Regions from separate parts of the Streptomyces sp. A0592 genome, predicted to be linked through region 2. Evidence: riboswitches for the same ligand, from Rfam matches in the RefSeq annotation. Region 2 holds a riboswitch; the other holds the start of a gene.
The links. Region 2 has a riboswitch for S-adenosylmethionine ahead of thrC (threonine synthase). Riboswitches for the same ligand answer to the same signal wherever they lie in the genome.

Region 1: linked by a shared signal. The riboswitch ahead of E6U81_RS14780 (aminotransferase class V-fold PLP-dependent enzyme) and the one ahead of thrC (threonine synthase) in region 2 are both predicted to bind S-adenosylmethionine.

Annotation. Positions count from the first base shown of each region.
Region 1 is NZ_SSBM01000008.1:167,722-172,036, forward strand. It holds gene E6U81_RS14770 (rhomboid family intramembrane serine protease) at 1-507, shown strand, start outside; gene E6U81_RS14775 (Lrp/AsnC ligand binding domain-containing protein) at 504-785, shown strand; gene E6U81_RS14780 (aminotransferase class V-fold PLP-dependent enzyme) at 1,359-2,762, opposite strand; SAM riboswitch class IV at 2,982-3,098, opposite strand; gene trpD (anthranilate phosphoribosyltransferase) at 3,185-4,249, opposite strand.
Region 2 is NZ_SSBM01000003.1:355,503-359,817, reverse strand. It holds gene E6U81_RS07030 (glucosyl-3-phosphoglycerate synthase) at 1-885, opposite strand, end outside; SAM riboswitch class I at 1,071-1,228, shown strand; gene thrC (threonine synthase) at 1,222-2,520, shown strand; gene E6U81_RS07020 (MoaD/ThiS family protein) at 2,556-2,834, shown strand; gene E6U81_RS07015 (cold-shock protein) at 3,220-3,426, shown strand; gene groL (chaperonin GroEL) at 3,744-4,315, shown strand, end outside.

The DNA.
Region 1 (4,315 bases), on a different contig from region 2:
TGGCTGACGCCGCTGACCGCGCTGTTCGTCCACGGCAGCTGGCTGCACCTGCTCGGGAACATGCTCTTCCTCTTCGTCTTCGGCGCGATGGCCGAGGAGCGGATGGGCCGCCCGGCGTTCCTCGTCTTCTACCTCTGTACGGGCTACCTCGCGCTGGCGGCGTACGCGGCGGCCAACGCGGAGTCCGCGCAGACGCTGGTGGGCGCGTCGGGGGCGATCTCGGCCGTCCTGGGGGCGTTCCTGTACCTGCTGCCCCGGGCGCGGGTGACGAGCCTGTTCCCCTTCCTGTTCTTCCTGCCGCTGCGGTTCCCGGCGTGGATCGTGCTGCTGTTCTGGTTCGCCCTGCAGTGGGTGGCCGCGCACCGCGCGGAGAGCGGGCCGGGGGTCGCCTATCTGGCCCATCTGGTGGGGTTCTCGCTCGGCTTCCTCTACGCATGGGCCCGGTATCGGGGTACGACTAGAGTGAGTCGACCAGCGACGGCCACCGAGGGAGACAGCCAGCCGTGATCACCGCGATCGTGCTCATCAAGACCAGCGTGGACCGCATCCCCGAGATCGCCGAGTCCATCGCCGCCCTCGAAAACGTCAGCGAGGTCTACTCCGTCACCGGAACGTACGACCTGATCGCGCTGGTCCGCGTGAACCGCCACGAGAACCTGGCCGACATCATCCCCGGCCGCATCAGCAAGATCCCGGGCGTCGAGGCGACGGACACGCACGTGGCGTTCCGCACGTACTCGCAGCACGACCTGGAGGCGGCGTTCGCGATCGGCCTCGACGCCTGACGCCTGACGCCTCCGGCGCGGTCTGCGGATCAGGCCCGGGCTCGGCGGCTCGGCCAGGTCCGACCGTCTCCCGGGCGCTGCCCGGACCCGCGCCGGTGCCCTGCGGACGGCTCGGCAGGGCGGGGACCTCGGTCGCGCCCCGGGCGCTGCCCGGACCCGCGCCTCAAACGCCGGCGAGGCTGAACAGTGCGGGCCCGTCGTTCTGGTCGGGGTGTGGGGCCGCCGCCGGGGTGTCTCCTCGGCTCGGCGCGTGCGGGGATGTCTCGGCTGTGGCCCGGGGGTTGCGCGCTCGTCCTGCGGGGACACCCCGCCACGTCCCCACCCCCCTCGGCCGGGCCGTGCCAGGGGCTTCCCGGGTACTTGCCGGAGCGCTGCCGTGGGGCGGGGACACGCAGGAGGGTCCCCGCAGGACGAGCGCGCAACCCAGGCCGAACGGCAGAACCGCGGCCGCCCGGCGCGAGCCGAGGAGATCCTCGTGCGGGGCACCGCCCCACCCCCCGACACCGCCAAGCCCGCGCAGCGACCCCGCAGCCGCGACCCGGATACCGCCGAGCCCCCCGCAGGGGTACGGTCTCAGACCGCGGGGACGCAGCGGCCTTCCTCCGTGCGGTACTGCCACTTCGCGCCGTTCGTGACGAGTTCCCGGACCGCGCCGAGGAAGCGGTCCACGTGCTCGTCCGGGGTGCCCGCGCCGAAGCTGACGCGGATCGCGTTCAGGGAGCGCTCGCCCGGGGCGGCCTCGGGGGCCCCGCACTCGCCCTGGGCCTGCGGCTCGCTGCCCAGCAGGGTCCGCACCAGCGGGTGGGCGCAGAACAGGCCGTCCCGTACGCCGATCCCGTACTCGGCGGAGAGCGCGGCGGCGAAGTGGGAGCTGTTCCAGCCGTCCACGACGAAGGAGATGACGCCGACCCGCGGGGCGTCGTCCCCGAAGAGGGACAGGACCCGGACGGCCGGGACCTCGGCGAGGCCCTCGCGGACCCGGGTCACCAACTGCTGCTCGCGCGCCACCAGGTTGTCGAAACCGGCCTCGGTCAGGGCCCGGCAGGCGGAGGCGATGGAGTAGACGCCGATGACGTTCGGGGAGCCGGCCTCGTGGCGGGCGGCGGTGGTGTGCCACTCGACGTCCACGCCGCCGTCCTCGCGGCGGGAGACCTTGCGGGAGGCTCCGCCGCCGGCCAGGTACGGCTCGGCCTCCTGGAGCCAGTCGGCGCGGCCGGCGAGGACGCCCGAGCCGAAGGGCGCGTAGAGCTTGTGGCCGGAGAAGGCGACCCAGTCGACGTCGAGGTCCCGGACGGAGACGGGGTGGTGCGGGGCCAGCTGGGCGGCGTCCAGGACGATCCGCGCGCCGTGGGCGTGCGCGGCGGCGGCGAGTTCCTTCACCGGCCACAGCTCACCGGTGACGTTGGACGCGCCGGTGACGCACACGAGCGCCGGGCCGTAGCCCTCTTCGATTGATGCAGTGCGGTCGGCGAGCGCCCGCTCCAGGGTGGCGACGGCCTCGGCCGGGGTGCGCGGCGCGTTGAGGTAGGTGACCTGCGCGTTCGTCCACGGCAGGAGCGAGGCGTGGTGCTCGGTCTCGAAGACGAAGACCTGGCAGTCGGCCGGGAGCACCGCGGCGAGCAGGTTCAGGGAGTCGGTGGTGGAGCGGGTGAAGACGACCTGGTCGCCGGGGCGGCAGTCGAGGAACTCGGCGACCGTGACGCGGCTCTGCTCGAAGAGGTCGGTGGACAGCTGCGAGAGGTATCCGGCGCCGCGGTGGACGCTGCCGTAGTACGGGGCGTAGGCGGCGACGTCGTCCCAGACCCGCTGGAGGGCGGGGGCGCTGGCGGCGTAGTCGAGGGCCGCGTAGGTGACCTCGCCGCCGGTGACGAGGGGGACGGTGACGTCGCGGCCGAGGACGGCGAGCGGCTCGCCACATGCGGGGTCCTGGGCGGCGGCGACGGTGGTGGCGGTGGCGGTGTTCAGGGATGCGGACATGGCGGTTTCTCCCGGCAGGCAGGGCTGAATGGCTTCGGTGTGCCCGTACGCGGGTACGGCCGTGCGGCCGTCCGGGGTACGGGAGTGGCCTCGGACGGGACGTCGCGGTACGCGGAAGTGACCCTGGTCCGAGGGTGAAGAAGGGGCGTCAGTCGCCCTATCGCATTCGCTTGCTCACGGAAAACGCTCCTCGAGAGACCAGGACCCCTGGTGTCGAGGGATCCGCGCTTGCCGTAGGCCTTGCTGCCTACGACCTGGTCATCACCCGGGGCACCCCGCCACGGAAGGAGGGTTGCCGGACAGCAAGCCGGGGCCTAAACGCTGTCACTCGTGACCTGGTCAGCATCCTGCCACAAGATCCCCCGAGCACAAGACCCCGGTCCGAATGGCGGACCGGGGTCTGGCCGGAAACGGGCGCCGGGTCAGGCGTTGCTGGCCGTCACCCAGCGCTCCAGTGCGGCCCTGGCGGCGCCGGAGTCGATCGACTCGGCCGCGCGGGTCATGCCGGCGGCGATCTGCTCCTCCAGGCTGCCCGCGCCCGGGTCGAGGGCCACCAGGGCGGCCGCCGAGTTCAGCAGCACGGCGTCGCGTACCGGGCCGGCCTCGCCGGCCAGCAGGCGGCGGGCCACGTCGGCGTTGTACGAGGGGTCGCCGCCGGCCAGGGCGGACACGTCGACCAGGGGGATGCCGACGTCGCGCGGGTCGAAGGACTGCTCGGCGACCTTCCCGTCCCGGACCCACCAGACCCGGGAGGTCGCCGTGGTGGTCAGCTCGTCCAGGCCGTCGTCGCCGCGGAACACCAGCGCGGACGAGCCGCGCTCGGCGAGCACGCCCGCCACGATGGGGGCCATCCGGGGGTCCGCCACGCCGGTGGCCTGGGAGCGGACGCGGGCCGGGTTGGTCAGCGGGCCGAGGATGTTGAAGGTGGTCCGGATGCCCAGTTCGCGGCGGGCCCCGGCGACGTGCCGCAGGGCCGGGTGGAACTTCACCGCGAAGCAGAAGGTGATGCCGGCCTCCTCGGCGACCTCGACGACCCGTGCGGTGCTCAGGTCGAGGTTGACGCCGAGCTTCTCCAGGACGTCCGAGGATCCGCTCGCGGAGGACGCGGCCCGGTTTCCGTGCTTGACGACCTTGGCGCCGGTTCCGGCCACGACGACGGCCGACATCGTGGAGATGTTCACCGTCTTGGCCCCGTCGCCGCCGGTGCCGACGATGTCGACGGTGCGGCCGGGTACCTCGATGAGGTTGGCGTGCCCGTACATGGCCCGTACCAGGCCGTTGATCTCCGCGACCGTCTCCCCCTTGGCGCGCAGGGCGACCACGAAGCCGGCGATCTGGGCGTCGGTGGCCTCCCCGCGCATGATCCGGTCCATGGCCCAGGCGGTGTCGTCGGCGCGCAGGTCCTGGCCGGTCAGCAGGGCGTCGAGGACGCCCGGCCAGCCACGGGCCGCCACGCTGTCGCCGCCTGCCGGGGTCGCAACGTTCATGGTCAGCTCCTGCTGCTGTAGGGGTTCCCCGTCGAATGGGTCGGAGATCAGCCTATCCAGCCCCGG
Region 2 (4,315 bases):
GGCGTAGGTGCGCGGTACGAAGCCCTCCGGTCCCCGCTCGAACTGCGTCAGCTCCGGCCGTACGAGGTGCCCGCGCGAGAGCCGTACCTGGGCCGTGCGGTAGATCGCCGCGGCCATCCGGCCGAGCGCCTGCCCGCCCTGATGGCGGTGGAGGCGTACGCCCACGTCCACCTGGGCGAGCGCGTCCAGCCCGACCGTGTGCAGGGCGTCCACCAGCAGGCCCAGCTCGACGCCGTAGCCGACGGGGAACGGCAGCCGCTCCAGCAGGGAGCGCCGTACGGCGTACTCGCCGCCCAGCGGCTGGACGAAGCCGGCCAGCTGCGGCCAGTGCAGGTTCAGCAGCGGGCGGGCGACCAGCTCGGTGACCCGTCCGCCCTGGCCGGGGGCGTCCCCCAGCGGCCTGTCGTACATGGCCTTGACGAACTGCACGCCGGGGTCGGTCAGCAGCGGGCCCACGATCCCGGAGACGAAGGAGGCCGAGAAGTCCCGCAGGTCGGCGTCGACGAAGCAGACGATGTCGCCGGTGGTGGCCAGCAGCGAGCGCCACAGCACCTCGCCCTTGCCGGGCAGTGCCGGGATCCTCGGCAGGATCTCGTCGCGGTGCACCACCCGGGCCCCGGCCTTCGCCGCGACCTCGGCGGTCCGGTCGGCCGAGCCCGAGTCGACCACGACCAGCTCGTCCACGAGCGGGACCGGCAGTCCCTCGATCAGCTCACGCCGGATGACCTCGACGATCGCGCCGACCGTCGCCTCCTCGTCCAGCGCGGGCAGCACCACGCTGACCGTGGTCCCGGCCGCCCGTTTGAGGTCGAGCAGCTGGTCGAGCGGTCGGTCGGCGGCGGACCAGGAGCGGTCGGCCAGCCATCGCTCCACCTCTTCCAGCACCCTCAGCACTCCCTGCTCGTCGGCGTTATCGTCCGTTATGTGATCCATCTCGCGGTTCGGACGGCTGTCTCAACCGCCCGCCCCTTCGGTTACAGTCTTGAACAACGCGAAGGACCACCGCATGCCGGGGTCCCCCGCGTACAAACGCACCGGCGCGCCACAGAGCGCGTGTGCCGGTGCCATACCGCTCATCCAGAGGGGCAGAGGGACACGGCCCGTTGAAGCCCCGGCAACCCTCCAGTCGGTTCTCGCGATCGCGCAGCAGCGCTCGTCAGCGAGGTCCCCGGCTAGGGAAGGTGCCAATTCCGTCTCATGGCGAAATGCGCCATGGGGAAGATGAGGAGAAAGGGCCTCGCCATCATGGCTGCACAGACTGTCGCCACCTCTGTCGATCTCGGACCTGCCACGGGCCTTTCCTGTCGCGAGTGCGGTACCCGCTTCGAGCTCGGTCCCATCTTCGCGTGCGCCGAGTGCTTCGGACCTCTGGAAGTCGCCTACGAGCTTCCCACCGGTGACCCCGAGGCCCTGCGCGCCGCGATCGAAGCCGGCCCCAACAACATCTGGCGTTATGCGCCGCTGCTGCCCGTCCCTGCGGACGTGGCGTCCAAGCCGAGCCTGAACCCCGGCTTCACCAAGCTCGTCGACGCGGCCAACCTGGCCAAGGAGCTGGGCGTCACCGGCAAGCTGTACGTCAAGGACGACTCCGGCAACCCGACGCACTCCTTCAAGGACCGCGTCGTGGCCATCGCCGTCGAGGCCGCCCGCGCCTTCGGCTTCACCACCCTGTCCTGCTCCTCCACCGGCAACCTGGCCGGCGCCGTGGGCGCGGCGGCCGCCCGGGCCGGCTTCCGCTCCTGCGTGTTCATCCCGCACGACCTGGAGCAGGGCAAGGTCGTCATGGCCGGTGTGTACGGCGGCGACCTGGTCGGCATCGAGGGCAACTACGACGACGTCAACCGCTTCTGCTCCGAGCTCATCGGCGACCCGCTGGGCGAGGGCTGGGGCTTCGTCAACGTCAACCTCCGCCCGTACTACGGCGAGGGCTCCAAGACCCTGGCGTACGAGATCTGCGAGCAGCTCGGCTGGCAGCTGCCCGACCAGATCGTCATCCCGATCGCGTCCGGCTCGCAGCTCACGAAGATCGACAAGGGCCTGCAGGAGCTCATCAGGCTCGGCCTCGTCGAGGACAAGCCGTACAAGATCTTCGGTGCCCAGGCCGAGGGCTGCTCCCCGGTGTCGACCGCCTTCAAGGCCGGTCACGACGTGGTCCGCCCGCAGAAGCCGAACACCATCGCCAAGTCCCTCGCGATCGGCAACCCGGCGGACGGCCCGTACGTCCTGGACATCGCGCGCCGCACCGGCGGCTTCGTCGAGGACGTGACCGACGAGCAGGTCGTCGAGGCCATCAAGATCCTCGCGCAGACCGAGGGCATCTTCGCCGAGACCGCGGGCGGCGTGACCGTCGGCGTGACGAAGAAGCTCATCGAGAACGGGCAGCTCGACCCGGCGCTGACCACCGTCGTCCTCAACACCGGTGACGGCCTCAAGACCCTGGAGGCGGTGGCCGCGGACAGCGGGCAGACCGCCACCATCCGCCCCAGCCTGGACGCGTTCCGCGCCGCCGGCCTGGCCTGACCACATCTCCTCACTCCCGGAAAGGCAGTAGCGCCATGAGCGTCAACGTCCGCATCCCCACCATCCTGCGCACCTACACCGGCGGTCAGGCCGAGGTCCCGGCCGAGGGCGCGACCCTCGCCGAGGTCATCGAGTCCCTGGAGAAGAACCACCCGGGCATCGCCGCGCGCGTCCTGGACGACCAGGGCAAGCTCCGCCGATTCGTGAACGTCTATGTCAACGACGACGACGTGCGCTTCGAGGGCGGGCTGGCGGCGGTGACGCCGGACGGCGCCGGCGTCTCGATCATTCCGGCCGTCGCGGGCGGCTGCTGACCCTCCCGGTAAACCGAAATTACCCCCTCCGCTAAAAGCGGAGGGGGTAATTCTGCTTGATTGGGCACGGTAGAGTTGGGGAAGTCCCCTCCGCTGGACTTGCCCGCCGCATATGAACGGGTCGCGTGAGGGTCGACATCGGGTCAATGTGCAGGTGCGGTATGGGGCTTTGGCGAAATTTGCCCGGCCCGAGTTGCCCTGGAATATGTCAAATTTTCACTCTATTTCAATGTTTCTCGGTGTCCAGAATTCTCGTCGGATTGACCTGTTGCAGACAGCACTCGCGCAGATACATTCAGCCTCGGTCGAAGCGTTCCGACGCAAGTTCTGACCCGGTAACGCGAAGTGCGTTCCCGCGCAAGGGCCAGTAATAGGGGAGTTAGGCATGGCTCAGGGCACCGTCAAGTGGTTCAACGCGGAGAAGGGCTACGGCTTCATCGCGGTCGACGGTGGTGCGGATGTGTTCGTCCACTACAGCGCCATCCAGATGGACGGGTACCGCACCCTTGAAGAGGGTCAGCGGGTCGAGTTCGAGATCTCGCAGGGCCAGAAGGGTCCGCAGGCGGACATGGTCAAGCTCGCGCTCGGCTAGTCCCGGAGCATCGACCACAGACGCTCGGTCTTCCGTCGAAGACCCGGAAGACCTACGAGGGGCCCACATCCCGGACACGGGATGTGGGCCCCTCGCGTGTCACCTGGGCCTTCGTCGAAGCCGCTTGCACTCCAGGGGGTCGAGTGCTAATCATTGGCGTTAGCACTCTACGAGTGAGAGTGCTACTGAAACGAGGACCGGGTCGGTGAGGCCCGCAGGGTCCGGTGGGAAGGAACCGCCGGGCACGCAGGCCGTCCGTCGCGGGCGCGGGCGCGGTCCTGGGAGCAATCCACCGCTGTCCGGGAGGACCACTTCAGATGGCCAAGATCATTGCGTTCGACGAGGAGGCCCGCCGCGGCCTCGAGCGTGGGATGAACCAGCTCGCCGACGCCGTCAAGGTCACCCTTGGCCCCAAGGGTCGCAACGTCGTCCTTGAGAAGAAGTGGGGCGCCCCCACGATCACCAACGATGGTGTCTCCATCGCCAAGGAGATCGAGCTCGAGGACCCGTACGAGAAGATCGGCGCCGAGCTGGTCAAGGAAGTCGCCAAGAAGACGGACGACGTCGCCGGCGACGGTACGACCACGGCCACCGTCCTGGCCCAGGCGCTCGTCCGCGAGGGCCTGCGCAACGTGGCCGCCGGTGCCAACCCGATGGCCCTCAAGCGTGGTATCGAGAAGGCCGTCGAGGCCGTCTCCGCCGCCCTGCTCGCCCAGGCCAAGGACGTCGAGACCAAGGAGCAGATCGCTTCGACGGCCTCCATCTCCGCCGCCGACACCCAGATCGGCGAGCTCATCGCCGAGGCCATGGACAAGGTCGGCAAGGAAGGCGTCATCACCGTCGAGGAGTCCCAGACCTTCGGTCTGGAGCTGGAGCTCACCGAGGGTAT